One region of the Xanthobacter sp. 91 genome, then DNA from elsewhere that is predicted to be linked to it. Evidence: riboswitches for the same ligand, from Rfam matches in the RefSeq annotation. Region 1 holds a riboswitch; each other region holds the start of a gene.
What was found. Region 1 has a riboswitch for cobalamin ahead of A37E_RS0121420 (TonB-dependent receptor). Riboswitches for the same ligand answer to the same signal wherever they lie in the genome.

Region 2: it holds a riboswitch for cobalamin, as region 1 does, so the genes downstream of both, A37E_RS0116475 (DUF1636 family protein) here and A37E_RS0121420 (TonB-dependent receptor) in region 1, are expected to answer to the same signal.
Region 3: it holds a riboswitch for cobalamin, as region 1 does, so the genes downstream of both, A37E_RS0100650 (TonB-dependent receptor) here and A37E_RS0121420 (TonB-dependent receptor) in region 1, are expected to answer to the same signal.

What each region holds. Positions count from the first base shown of each region.
Region 1 covers NZ_JNIB01000001.1:4,586,659-4,591,235, forward strand. The annotation lists gene A37E_RS0121415 (ABC transporter substrate-binding protein) at 1-151, opposite strand, end outside; gene A37E_RS0121420 (TonB-dependent receptor) at 145-2,127, opposite strand; cobalamin riboswitch at 2,229-2,428, opposite strand; gene prpB (methylisocitrate lyase) at 2,559-3,476, opposite strand; partial or broken gene A37E_RS0121430 (citrate/2-methylcitrate synthase) at 3,488-4,285, opposite strand; gene A37E_RS27510 (short-chain fatty acyl-CoA regulator family protein) at 4,289-4,393, shown strand; gene A37E_RS27095 (hypothetical protein) at 4,546-4,577, shown strand, end outside.
Region 2 covers NZ_JNIB01000001.1:3,507,050-3,511,626, reverse strand. The annotation lists gene cobN (cobaltochelatase subunit CobN) at 1-1,366, opposite strand, end outside; gene cobW (cobalamin biosynthesis protein CobW) at 1,370-2,404, opposite strand; gene A37E_RS0116475 (DUF1636 family protein) at 2,401-2,907, opposite strand; cobalamin riboswitch at 2,966-3,163, opposite strand; gene glyS (glycine--tRNA ligase subunit beta) at 3,378-4,577, opposite strand, start outside.
Region 3 covers NZ_JNIB01000001.1:97,941-102,517, forward strand. The annotation lists gene A37E_RS0100645 (ABC transporter substrate-binding protein) at 1-693, opposite strand, end outside; gene A37E_RS0100650 (TonB-dependent receptor) at 725-2,713, opposite strand; cobalamin riboswitch at 2,819-3,019, opposite strand; gene A37E_RS0100655 (ABC transporter substrate-binding protein) at 3,347-4,567, shown strand.

The DNA.
Region 1 (4,577 bases):
GCAACACCAGTTCATCCGCGCACAGGTTGAGCGAGACGACGCGAAGCAGGGCGGCTGTGCGCCCAGCTTCGGCAAACGCCCCCTGCGTCAGCAGAAGGTGCCACACGGCGACGAGCACGCTCGCAAGGCGCCGCGCAGCTTCCCTCACCATGTGAGCTTCACACCGCCATAGGCGCCGAAGCCGGGAGCAAGAAAGCCGTTGGGATTTTCGTAGGTCTGGTCGAACAGGTTGTCGATGCGCCCAAAAAGCGTGGCGTTGGCGTTCAACTTATAGTTGGCGGCAACGTTGACCACCGTATAGCCGGGCTGGTCGATGTAGTTCGAGGTGAGACGCACGATGTCCCACCAGGAGGACGCGTAGACGAGGCTCGCCGTGAGGTCGAGTTCGTCGGTCGGCCGCCAGCCGAGGGTAAGGCTCACCTTGTTGTTGGGCCGCCGCAGGGGATTGCAGGACGTGGCGTCGATGGGCGCACAGGCGGCGCCAAACGGCAGGCCAGGGGGCACATATCCGACCACGTCGGTGTAGGTATAGTCCACGCGCGCATCAATGCTGTCGGTGACCTTGACGGCGATGAACGCCTCAACACCCTGCGACACGGCATTTGAAATGTTGATGTTCTGATACGTCACCGGATCGTAGCTGATGAGGTTGGTGATGTTGTTGTGGAAGTAGGTCACGCCGAACAGCACCCGGTCCCCGAATGCTTTCTGCTCAAAGCCTGCGTCCCATCCGGTGCTTTCTTCCGGCAGCAGGTTCAGGTTGCCGTAATAGGGCGCATAAAGCTGGTAGAGCGTGGGGGCCTTAAAGCCCGTGCCGTAGCTCGCTTTCAGCTTGGTGCCGGTCTCGTCGAACAGAAGAGCAGGGGCGAGACGGAAGGTGGTGTGGTCGCCGAAGCTGTCGTCGCTGTCGTAGCGCACGTTGGCGGCAAAGAAGAGCCGGTTCCAGAGATTGCCCTGATACTCCGCATACACGCCCGTGTCTCCTGTCGCGGCGTCGATGGATGTGTAGGCGGTGGAGGAGGTCATGCTCTCGTTGCGCCGCTCAGCACCCACCAGCAGGTTCTGTCCCGGCGCGAAGGCGTAGTTGGACCGCAGGTAATAGATCTGCCGGTCGCCCTCATAGGTGCCGTTCACTGACGTGTTCGGCCCGACGGTGGGATTGGACGTTGAAAGCTCGCTCACACCGAAGGTGGTTATGAGGCGATCATCGAAAGCCTTCCACACCCCTTCGCCCTTGGTGAAGAACATGCTGGCATAGGACGTGGAACGCTGCGCGGCCGGCACGCCGGAATAGGTGGGCGGGGGATAGGTGTCCGGCGTGAAGGCGAGGCTCGAGTCGATGTAGCGCGCAACGAAGTTGACCGCGAAATTGTCCGCCGCCTGCCAGTCGAGACGCGTCGAATACGTCCAGTTGTCGTAAGCGTTGGGATTGAGCGGCCAGAAGGGGGGCGCGATGTTCTGGGGCGTCACCGGAATGTCGGTGGACGAGAAGTGGGTGACGTTGAACGAATACGACAGTTTTTCCGTCGAACCGGAGAGGCTTGCATACTGGTTGAAGGTGCCGAGCGCTCCGCCCTCCACATAGGCCGTGACCTTGGGCGGACCTTCGCCCTTCTTTGTGGTGACCGCAATGACGCCGCCGATGGCGTCCGAGCCATAGAGGCCCGACTGCGGGCCGCGCAGCACCTCCACCCGCTCGAGATCGGAGGCCATGAGCTGTCCGAAGTCGAAGGCGCCGTTGGGCGTGGAGGGATTTCCGGCGTCAATGCCGTCAATCAACACCTTCACATGATTGGAGTTTGTGCCCCGGATGAAAACCGAGGTCTGCCCTCCGGGGCCGCCCGTCTGCACCACGTTGAGGCCGGGCAGGGACTGCAGCACGTCCGGGAGTGTGCGCTGCTGGGCCCGGGCGATGTCGTCGGCGGTGACGATGCTGACCGAACTCGCCACCTCGGTCTCGGGCGTCGGAATGCCGGTGGCGCTGACAACGAGGGTGGGCAGGTCACCGGCATTTTGGTCGTCCGCCGTCTGGGCAAAGGCACACGGAGCGGATGCGACGGAAAGGAAGGCAACGAGGGCCGTGGCCCGACCGGGGCGGCGGGGGAAGGACAGCAGAACGGACGACATGAAGACACTCGGCGGCGCGGGTGGTCCGTCACCGCGAACGAGGTCGCCCGGCCGAGAAAGGCTGGAAAACCGCCACCAGGACACCCCGCCCAATGAGCTCGCGTGTGACCACGATCGACGGCAGGTCTCCTGGCTCACGGGTCACCGCCCGTCTGCCGCCTTCCCAGATCTCGCGACCCAGTGGCTGATGGCAGAGGACTCGCCGCTTACAGTTGCGGGGGCAGCCACGGCATTTTCGGACTCACCGAATCACCGTGTTCCCTTTTGATCCCTTTCGGGAACCGTCACTTTAACGATACGGATAGATTTTGCGGTGCGTCAATGGCTCGCCACGATAAAGACGGAAAGCGCCCGAGTTGCTGCGAAAATGCCACAATGTGGCATCGTCAGCGTCGCGGCTCCCGGGCGCTCTGAATCCTGACCCGTTGACGTCACTCTGCCGCGAGCGTCGGAACCACGGTTGCAACGATCGACGCATCGAGTGCCTCGAAGGTCTTGAGGCCGATGAGATCGTAGAGCTCGGCCCGCGTCTGCATTTCGCCGACCATTGCCTGCGTGGAGCCATCGCGCGCAAGCGTCGCGTAGAGCGTTTCCTGTGCCTTGTTGGCCACCCGCAGCGATGACACGGGCCAGATCACCAGACGATAGCCCATAGCCTCGAACTCGGAAGCGGTGAAGAAGGGGGTTCGGCCAAACTCGGTCATGTTGGCGAGCAGCGGCACGCCGGGCATGCGCCGTGCGAATTCGCGGAACATCTCCGCATCGTTGAGCGCCTCGGGGAAGATGGCGTCGGCTCCCGCTTCAACGTAGAGCTTGGCGCGGGCCACCGCCCCGTCGATCCCCTCGCTGGCCGCCGCGTCGGTCCGCGCGATGAGGTAGAGGTGGCGCCGGGCTTTGGCGGCGGCGGCTACCTTGGCAGCCATGTCGCGGGCGTCCGCCAGCTTCTTGTCGTTCAGGTGGCCGCATTTCTTCGGAAGAAGCTGATCCTCGATGTGGACCGCCCCGGCGCCAGCCTCCTCGAAAGTGCGCACCATGTGCATCACGTTGAGCGCTTCGCCATAGCCGGTGTCGCCGTCCACCAGCACCGGCAGGCCGCTCGCGCGGGCCACCTGACGGATGAAGAAAGCAACTTCATCCACGGTGATGATGCCGAGGTCCGGCAGGCCCATGGACGCCGTCATGGCGGCGCCGGAGAGATAGAGGGCATTGAAGCCGGCTGCCTTCGCCTGCAGCGCAGCCATGCCGTTGTGCGTGCCGGGAATCTTCAGGATCCCATTGGCCTCCACGAGGGCCCGGAAGCGGGTGCCGGCAGGCGCGGCGGGGCGATCGGATGCGACGAGATAGGGCATGTGTCTCTCTTTCAGGCCGCGCGGACGGCGGCGCGACCGCGCGCTTCCAGCGGCACGAACACCTGGTGCTCCGGCCCCACATAATTGGCCGATGGGCGGATGATCTTGTTGTCGGCGCGCTGCTCCAGAATGTGCGCGCTCCAGCCCGACGTGCGGGCGATGACGAAGAGTGGCGTGAACAGAGCCGTGGGTATCCCCATCATGTGGTAGGAGACCGCGCTGAACCAATCGAGATTGGCGAACATCTTCTTGGTCTCGCCCATCACCTGCTCGATGCGGCTGGCGATCTCGAACATGCGGAGCGCGCCCGCCTCGATGGACAGCCGCCGCGCCACCTCGCGGATGACCACGTTGCGCGGGTCGGCCACGGTGTAGACCGGGTGGCCGAAGCCGATCACCACTTCCTTGGCGGCGATCCGGCGGCGAATGTCCGCCTCCGCCTCGTCCGGGTCGGCGTAGCGCTTCTGGATTTCGAAGGCGACTTCGTTGGCGCCGCCGTGCTTCGGCCCGCGCAGGGCGCCGATGGCGCCGGTGATGGCCGAGTAGAAATCCGCCCCCGTGCCGGCGATGGAGCGGGCGGTGAAGGTGGAAGCGTTGAATTCGTGCTCCGCATAGAGGATCAGCGAGGTGTGCATCGCTCGCACATGGCTCGCGCTCGGCGCGCGACCGTGCAGAAGATGGAGGAAATGCCCGCCGATGGTGTCGTCGTCCGTCTCCACCTCGATGCGCCGGCCGTTCTGGGAGAAGTGGAACCAGTAGAGCAGCATGGAGCCGAGGGAGGCCATCAGCCGGTCGGCGATGTCCCGTGCAAGGTGTGTGATCGCCCGGCGTGCCCGCAGCGTGCTTTCCCGATGATCGGCAGACCTATTGCCGTGGACGAGACTCTGAGCGTGTTCACGCCCTATGCCGCTGGCTAGGATATGATCGCACGTGGTCTAGGATTTAAGCGTGACAGCAATCTAAATCGCCCAAATCTGCCGCGTTCCACGGGCATGGAGCCCCCCAAGGCTCAAATTTCTTTCGTAACAGCGAAGTTGTTGTCTCGTGCAAGCTTTTGTCGAGGTTTTACATGGGTCAGCCCGGCAGAATGACGACGGAAAA
Region 2 (4,577 bases), 1.1 Mb from region 1:
CCGGCAGGGTGGCGAAGAGGCCCCGGTAGGTGTCCAGCGTCAGCGCCGGTTCGGGCTGGAACGCGGCAAGGAGCGCCTTTGCATCGTCGGGCACGGGGCCGGCGCCGTAGCCGGCCGCCGCGAGCGTCCCAAGCATCCGCCGCGCGCTCTCGGGCACGTCGAGGCCCACCGCATAGCCGGCGCGGCCTTCCGCGCCGGGATAGTCCGGCAGGATCAGCGCCAGCCTCCGCTCCGCGCGGGGCGTGGCGGCGAGGCGCACCAGCGCCGCCGCGCGATCGGCCACATGGGCCACCGCCTCCGGCTCGGGCCGGTTGATGGCGGCGGTGAAGGCGAGGTCGGCGTCGGGCGGGGCGAAATCCTTGAAGGAGAGGGCGCCGGCCAGCACGCGCCCGTCCAACTCCGGCAGCACGACGTGCATGGCGAGGTCCGCCGCCGAGAAGCCGCGTGGGCTCCCCGCCCACGCCTCCCGCGCCGTGGTGGCGGGCGCCGCCTGTAGCACCGGCGGGCCGCCTTCCGGGAACAGCTCGGCCGCATCGCCGGCCGCGAAGGCGGTGGTGGTGAGGAGGATGGCGGGGTCCAGCGCCGCCGTCGCCGCCCGCACGGCCGCGCGGGCCTCCGGCGCCTTGAGGCTGGGGACGAACAGGCAATGGGCGGCGATGCCCCGCGCTTCCAGCGCTACAGCCAGCGCATCCACGGCGGCGGTGTCGGCGGCGAGCCATTGGGAGCGGTAGAAGAGGATGAGCGCGTTCGGCCGCCCCTCCCCTTCCCTGCCCTTGTCCCGCCCACGCACCTCCTCCAGCGTCGCGAGGCCGGCGCCGGGGCGGTGGAAGGCGGTGGCCGGCACGGGGTGCGGCACGGGGATGGCATGGGGCGCGGGAAAGCCCGCCGCCTCGCCCATGGCGGCGAGCAGGGCCGCCATGTTCGCCGGCCCACCCGCACGGAAATAGCCGAGCCAGCGGGCGAGCGTATCCTGCGGCAGCGTGGAGAGGGCGGCGAGGCGCGGGTCGTCCTGGTCCTCGCCGGGCAGCAGCGCAAGGGCGATACCACGGGCGCGGGCCGTGGCGGCCAATTGCTCGGCGCCGTAACGCCACCAATCCAGCCCGCCGAGCTGGCGCACCAGCACCACCTTCGCCTTGGCCGCGATCTTCTCCACCCACAGGTCCACGGACATGGGGTGGCGCAGATCCTTCAGCCGCGCGAGGCGCAGGCTAGGCACCGCACCGCCGCGCGCCCGCCAGGCGGCGGCGAGGGCGATGAGATCGCTGTCGGTGAAGGAGAGCGCCACCATGTCGCCGGGCGGCTGGGCGAGGTCGACCGGCTCGGCCAACTCCTCCAGGCTCGTCGATGTGGTGGCGAGGATGTGCATGGGCTAGCCGAGGATGGCCTGTTCCACCGCCGCGCGGTCGAAGCCCTTGAGGCCGATGACCACCAGCGCCCCGCGCCGCGCCTCGCCCGCGCCCCACGCGCGATCGAAATGGTGCGACACGCGCGGGCCGACGCCCTGCACCAGCAGGCGCAGCGGCTTGCCTTCCACAGCGGCGAAGCCCTTCACGCGCAGCACGTCCGGCGTCTCCGCCGCCTTCACCACGCGGGCGGCCAGCGCGGCGGGATCGGCGATCTCGGGCAAGGCGAGGACGATGCTCTCGAACTCGTCGTGGTCGTGGTCTTCCTCGTCGTCGTGATGGGTGCGGCGGGTGTCGATCAGGTCTTCCGCGCCGACGCCGAGGCCGAGCAGCACGGCCAGATCCACCTTGCCGCCGGAGGATCGCACCAGCTTCACCGCGCGCGGCAGGGCGCCGGCCACCGCCTTCTCGGCGGCGATGAATCCGGCCGCATCGAGCAGATCGGACTTGGAGAGGATGACGAGATCGGCACAGGCGATCTGGTCCTCGAACACTTCTTCCACGGGATCGTCATGGTCGAGGCTTTCGTCCCCGGCCCGCTGCGCGTCCAGCGCGGCGAGATCAGGGGCGACGCGGCCTTCCGCCAGCGCCGGGCCGTCCACCACCGCGATCACGCCGTCCACCGTCACCCGGCCCTTGATGGCCGGCCACTGGAAGGCCTGCACCAGCGGCTTCGGCAGCGCGAGGCCGGAGGTCTCGATGAGGATATGATCCACCTTCGGCGCGCGGGCGAGGATCTGGTCCAGCGCCGGCACGAAATCATCCGCCACGGTGCAGCACAGGCAGCCGTTGGCCAGTTCCACGATGGAGCCCTCGTCGCAGCTCTCGATGCCGCAGCCCTTCAGGATCTCGCCGTCGATGCCCACGTCGCCAAACTCGTTGACGATCACCGCGAGGCGCTTGCCGCCGGCATTCTCCAGCACATGGCGGATCAGCGTCGTCTTTCCGGCACCGAGGAAGCCGGTGACGATGGTGCAGGGCACGCGGGCGAGGGAGGTCATCGGGTCTCCTTGGGGAAAAGCGGGGGAATGCGCGCGACCATGCCGCGCTTGAGAGCATCCGGCCGGCCGCGCCAGGGCATCAGGCCGTCTGGCGAGCCTGCGAGAAGCGCGGCGCCGGTGAGAAGGTCAGCGGCGCTGTCGGGGGAGAGGTCGCCGAACACATAGGTCCAGCCATCGCGGCGAACCATGGCGGCGGAGAGCGCGCGCTTGCAATTGGCGAGACAGGAAACGCCTTCGACCGCGACGCCTTCCACCGCGACGCCTTCGGGGAGGGATGCGGCGCAGGCGGAGGCGAGGAGGCGGGCGCCGTCACGCTGGGCGTCGGGTGGGGCGTCATTGCCGGGGGCGCGGCAGGTGGTGCAGATGAGGAGGGTGACGGCGGGGGCGGTTTCGCGCGCGGCTTCTGGCGCAGCTTGGGGCGCGCAGCCGGCTTCCGCGCTGTCGCCGCCCGGCTCGGGTGCTGTGCTGTCGGGAATCGCGCCGCGCTCCACCGAAACGTCCACGGGTGCGAGCGCCCGCGCGCACGGGCTCGAAGGGACGCAATACCGGAGCACCCCGCCCGGCGCGGACCTCGTCGAAGGCAGGTCTCCTGGCTCGCGGTTCACCGCCCCCGCCGCCTTCCCGGATTGCTCCAGTGGCGTCTGGCAGGGGCTCACCGCCGACAGTTGCGGGGGCAGCCGCGGCATTGGGGGGTCTCCCCGCACCGCATTCCCTTTTACGCCCGTGTGGGACCACGGGACCTTCGACGCCGCCACTAAAGGCAGTGGCGGGCGGGATTGTCAAATGAGGGCGTAGAACCCCGGACCAGCGACGGCGAAGCCGGAACGCCGAGCCGGGGCCCAGCGCAAGGCACCGCCGCAGGCGCTTCAATATCCGGCGGTCTCGGGCTTTGCCCGCTGCGCGGAGGCTCCTTGCGCTGGCCCCCGGCTCTCCTTCCACTCCGCTGCGCTGCGTTGCAGTCGGCCGGGGCGCCCTACCCCTCGATGCGGTCGAAATCGGCGATGCCGCGGGTGGCGGCGCGGATTTCGTCGAGGAGCTTCAGGCGGTTCTCGCGCAGCGCGGGATCGGCGTCGTTCACCGTCACGGCGTCGAAGAAGGCATCCACCGGCTGGCGCAGGTCCGACAGCGCGGTCATGGCGGCCTCGAAATCCTCGGCCGCGACGGCCCTGGAGACGCGGGCCTTCACGTCCTCGATGGCGGCGGCGAGGTGCTCCTCGGCCGGCTCCTTCAGCAGCGCGGCGGAGGTGGGGCCGGCGAAGGCGCGGCCGTCCTTCTTCTCCTCGATGCGCAGGATGTTCACCGCGCGGCGATAGCCGGCAAGGAGGTTCCTGCCGTCCTCGGTGGCGAGGAAGGCGGCGAGGGCCTCCACGCGGCGGACGACGAGGAGGAGGTCGTCCTGCCCTTCCAGGGCGAAGACGGCATCAACGAGATCGTGACGGACGCCGCGGTCGCGGAGGTAGACTTTCAGGCGGTCGGCGAAGAAGGCGAGGAGGTCGGACGCAATCGATTGGATGCGATTACGATACCGCGGATGTTCCAGGAACTTTGGCGCATCGGGCTCATCTGGATCATCGGGTACCACTCTTCCCGTCAGACGGGTTTCAACTTCGTCTGCCAGGTCAGGGCGTCCTGTCCTTCCAGCAACCTCTTCAGAAAGAGACAAGGTCCGCTCTATCTCAAGCGATTGGAAGCTACTGAAAATGCCGTCTAGGCCGAGGGCCGAATACGATCGCAGCCCCAGCCGAACCTCATTCTCCAGCACAATCCGGATCACCCCCAGCGCCGCCCGGCGCAGCGCATAAGGGTCCTTGCTCCCGGTCGGCTTCTCATCGATCGCCCAGAAACCCACCAGCGTGTCGATCTTGTCCGCCAGCGCCACGGCCACCGAAACCGGCGCGGTGGGCACGCGGTCGTTCGGGCCCTGCGGCTTGTAGTGGTCCTCGCAGGCGGCGGCGACTTCCGGGGGCAGGTTCTCGCCCTGCGCGTAGTAGCGGCCCATGAGGCCCTGCAGCTCGGGGAACTCGCCCACCACCTCGGTCAGCAGGTCCGCCTTGGCCACCAAAGCGGCCTCCTCGGCCAGCGCCACCGACGCGCCCACCTTGGGGGCCAGCTCCTTGGCGAGGCGCACTATGCGCTCGATGCGCTCGGCCTGCGAGCCCAGCTTCTCGTGGAA
Region 3 (4,577 bases), 4.5 Mb from region 1:
GGCATTCACCACCACGAGATCGGGCGCGGCGCGCACGATCTCCTCCAGCGCCAGCTGGCCCATCTTGTCGGTGGGGAGCTGGGCCGCGAGGTTGGTGAGGCCGGCCTTTTCCATCAGTTCGTCCGCCAGCGAGCCGCGCCCGGTGGTGAAGCCGTTGGGCCGCAGCACCACGGCGGTGGGGCGTGGACCCGCCACCGGCGGCAGGCGGGCGAAGGCCTCTTTCATCCCCCGCACCATGGCCGCGCCCCGCTCCGGCACTCCGAGCCGCGCCGCCACCATGCGGATCTGGGCGTAGGCCTCGTCGAGGGTCTGCGGTTCCGTCAGCTCCAGCACCTCGAAGCCGAGGCGGCGCAGCACGGCGGTGGCGGTGCGGGTGGTGTAGGCGCCGGCGAGCACGAGGTCCGGCTTCAGCGGCACCACCTCTTCCGCCAGCCCGCGATTGACCGGCACGTCGCGCGCGATGTCCGCCACGTTGGAGGCGAGCGGGTCGCGCGCGAGATGGGTGACGGAGAGCACCTGCCCGGGATCAGCGAGGCGCAGCGCCAGCTCGTCCGTGCACAGGTTGAGCGAGACGACGCGGGGCCGGGCGAGCGGCCGACCATGGGCCTCCTCCGCCCGCGCCGGAGCGCAGGCCAGAAGGGCCGCGAGCATCAGCCCGGCCGCCGCGCCTTTCACCAAAACCTCACCGATCAAGCCTCACCGATCATTCCTCACCAATCAAACCTCACCACGTGAGCTTCACCCCGCCATAGGCGCCGAAGCCGGGGGCGAGGAAGCCGTTGGGGTTCTCGTAGGTCTGGTTGAACAGATTGTCGATGCGCCCGAACACGGTGGTGACGGTATTCAGCCGGTAGTTGGCCGCCAGATTCACCACGGTATAGCCGGGCTGGTCGATGTAGTTCGACGTGAGACGCACGATGTCCCACCAGGAAGAGGCATAGACGAGGCTCGCCGCCAGATCGAGTTCGTCGGTCGGCCGCCAGCCCAGCGTCAGGCTGACCTTGTTGTTGGGCCGGCGCAGGGGATAGCAGGAGGTGGCGTTGATGGGCGCGCAGGCGGCACCGAAGGGCTGGCCCGGCGGCACATAGCCCACCACGTCGGTGTAGGTGTAGTCCACCCGCGCATCGATGCGGTCCGTCACCTTCACCGCCACGAACGCCTCCACGCCCTGGGTCACGGCGCTGGAGATGTTGACGTTCTGGAACGTCACCGGATCGTAGCTGATGAGGTTGGTGATGTTGTTGTGGAAGTATGTCACCCCGAACAGCACGCGCTCGCCGAACGCCTTCTGCTCGAAGCCCGCATCCCAGCCTTCGCTCTCCTCCGGCTGGAGGTTCACATTGCCGTAGTAGGGCGCGTAGAGCTGGTAAAGCGTGGGCGCCTTGAAGCCGGTGCCGTAGCTCGCCTTCAGCTTGGTGCCGGTCTCGTCGAACAGCAGCGCCGGGGCGAGGCGGAAGGTGGTGTGGTCGCCGAAGCTGTCGTCGGCGTCGTAGCGCACGTTGGCGGCGAAGAAGAGCCGGTTCCAGACGTTGCCCTGGTACTCGGCATAGACGCCCGTGTCGCCGGTGGAGGCGTCCACATTGGTGTAGGCGGTGGAGGAGGTGATGGACTCGTTCCGCCGCTCGGCGCCCACCAGCAGGTTTTGGCCCGGCGCCATCAGATAGTTGGAGCGCACGTAATAGACCTGCCGGTCGCCGTCATAGGTGCCGTTCACGCTCGGGTTCGGCCCCACGGTGGGGTTCGACGTGGTCAGCTCGCTGGCGCCGAAGGAGGTGACGAGAGCGCCGTCCAGCGCGGTCCACACGCCCTCCCCCTTGGTGAAGAACATGCCCGTATAGGCGGTGGAGCGCAGCGCCGCCGGGATGCCGGCATAGGTGGGCGGGGGGAAGACGTCCGGCGTGAAGGCGAGGCTGGTGTCGATGTAGCGGGCGACGAAATTCACCGCGAAGGTTTCGGTGGCCTGCCAGTCGAGCCGGGTGGAGTAGGTCCAGTTGTCGTAGGCGTTGGGATTGCGCGGCCAGAAGGGGGGCACGATGTTCTGCGGCGTCACCGGGATCTCGGTGGACGAGAAGTGGGTGACGTTAAACGAATAGGCCAGCTTCTCGGTGGCGCCGGTGAGGCTCGCATACTGGTTGAAGGTGCCGAGCGCGCCGCCCTCCGCATAGGCGGACACCTTGGGCGGCCCCTCGCCCTTCTTGGTGGTGATGGAGATGACGCCGCCGATGGCATCCGAGCCATAGAGGCCGGACTGCGGGCCGCGCAGCACCTCCACCCGCTCGAGATCGGACGCCAGCAACTTGCCGAAATCGAACGCGCCGTTGGTGGCGGCGGGATTGCCGGCGTCGATGCCGTCGATCAGCACCTTCACATGGTTGGAATTGGTGCCGCGGATGAACACCGATGTGGTGCCGCCCGGCCCGCCCGTCTGCACCACGTTGAGGCCGGGCAGCGATTGCAGCACGTCCGGCAGGGTGCGCTGCTGGTTGCGGGCGATGTCCTGCTCGGTGACGATGCTGACGGAACTCGCCACCTCGGTCTCGGGCGTGGGAATGCCGGTGGCGCTCACCACGATGGTGGGCAGGTCGCCCGCATTCTGGTCGTCCGCCGTCTGGGCGAGGGCGGGCGCAACACAGGCAAGCGGAACACAGGCGAGCGTGAGCAGGGCCGCGGCCGGCAGTGCGCGGCGGGATCGGGACGGGACGGCGGAAGACATGAAGGCACTCGACGGCACGGGTGGTCCGTCACCGCGAACGAGGCATTCCCGGCCATATCGGGCCCGGAAAAACCGCCATCAGGAGAACCCCGCCCGACGTGCTCGCGCGTGACCACGGCTGACGGCAGGTCTCCTGGCTCGCGGGTCATCGCCTAGACTGCCGCCTTCCCAGGTCTCGCGACCCAGTGGCTGATGGCAGAGGACTCGCCGCTTACAGTTGCGGGGGCAGCCACGGCATTTCCGGTGAGACCGGAGCACCGCGTTCCCTTTTGATCCCTTGCGGGAACCGTCACCGCGACCATAGGCGGCGGCCGCCCCCTGCGTCAACGGCACCTTCGCAGATGCAAAAACCTGAACGCAACTGCGGAAAGACCGCGCCGGGAGGCGTATCGCCCGATCACATCTTGCTCATTGCTTCAACAATGCGTGGTCCGAAATCACCGGCGACCCGCATCGCGAGCGTGCGGCTGCCTGCAAAAACGGCAGCAGCAAAGGCCGCACCCGACATTCCGCTAGGTTATGGTGGCGCGCCCCGCTCAATTCGCTTAAACGATTGAGAGCCGCCCCGCCACCGAGCGGGCGGGTACTACAAAAGTATAATAACCGAATAATCGGGAACACAGGGAGTAGAAGATGCGACTGAGGAGCATGGTCGCGGCTTTGGCCGCAGGCGTTGCCGTTTTCGGGCTTGCCTTTTCCGGTGCAGCTTACGCCGCCGACCCCATCAAAATCGGCCTGACCGGCCCCTTCACCGGCGGCTCGTCCTCCATGGGCGTCAGCATGCGCGACGGCGTGAAGCTCGCGGTGGAAGAGGTCAACAAGGCCGGCGGCGTGCTCGGCCGTCCGTTGCAGCTCATCGAGCGCGATGACGAGGCCAAGAACGAGGTGGGCGTGCAGATCGCCCAGGAGCTGATCAACAAGGAAGGCGTCGTCGCCACCCTCGGCTACATCAACACCGGCGTCGCCCTCGCCTCCCAGCGCTTCTACCAGGAAGCCGAGATCCCGGTGATCAACAACGTGGCCACCGGCACCCTGATCTCCAAGCAGTTCGTGCCGCCGGACAACAAGAACAACTACATCTTCCGCACCTCCGCGAACGACGCCATCCAGAGCGCCATGATCGCCGAGGAAGCGGTGAAGCGGCAGGGCTTCAAGAAGCCGGCCATCCTCGCCGACTCGACCAATTACGGCCAGCTCGGCCGCGCCGATCTGGTGAAGGCCCTCGCCACCATGGGCGTGAAGCCGGTCGCCGAAGAGAAGTTCAACATCGGCGATACCGACATGACCGCGCAGCTGCTGCGCGCCAAGGAAGCCGGCGCCGACGTGGTGCTGACCTACGCCATCGGCCCCGAGCTGGCGCAGATCGCCAACGGCATGGCCAAGCTCGGCTGGAAGGTGCCCATGATCGGCTCGTGGACGCTCTCCATGGCCAACTTCATCGACACCGCCGGTGCCAACGGCAACGGCGCGATGATGCCGCAGACCTTCATCCAGCTGCCCGACACCCCCAAGCGCAAGGCGTTCATCGAGGCCTATCAGGCCGCCTACAAGATCGATCGCATGCCTTCGCCGGTCTCGGCCGCGCAGGGCTATGATTCGGTGCTGCTGCTCGCCGCCGCCATCAAGCAGGCCGGCTCCACCGACGGCCGCAAGGTCCGCGACGCGCTGGAAAACCTCAACACCAAGGTCGAGGGCGTCGTCACCGTCTACGACAAGCCCTTCTCCGCCACCGACCACGAGGCCATCACCGCCAACATCCCGGTGTTCGGCCTCGTCAAGGACGGCCGCGTCGTCGCCGCCCATCCCGAAGACATCGCCGGCGACAAGGCGGTGCGTGTGAAGCCCAAGAACTGAGGCTGAGCGG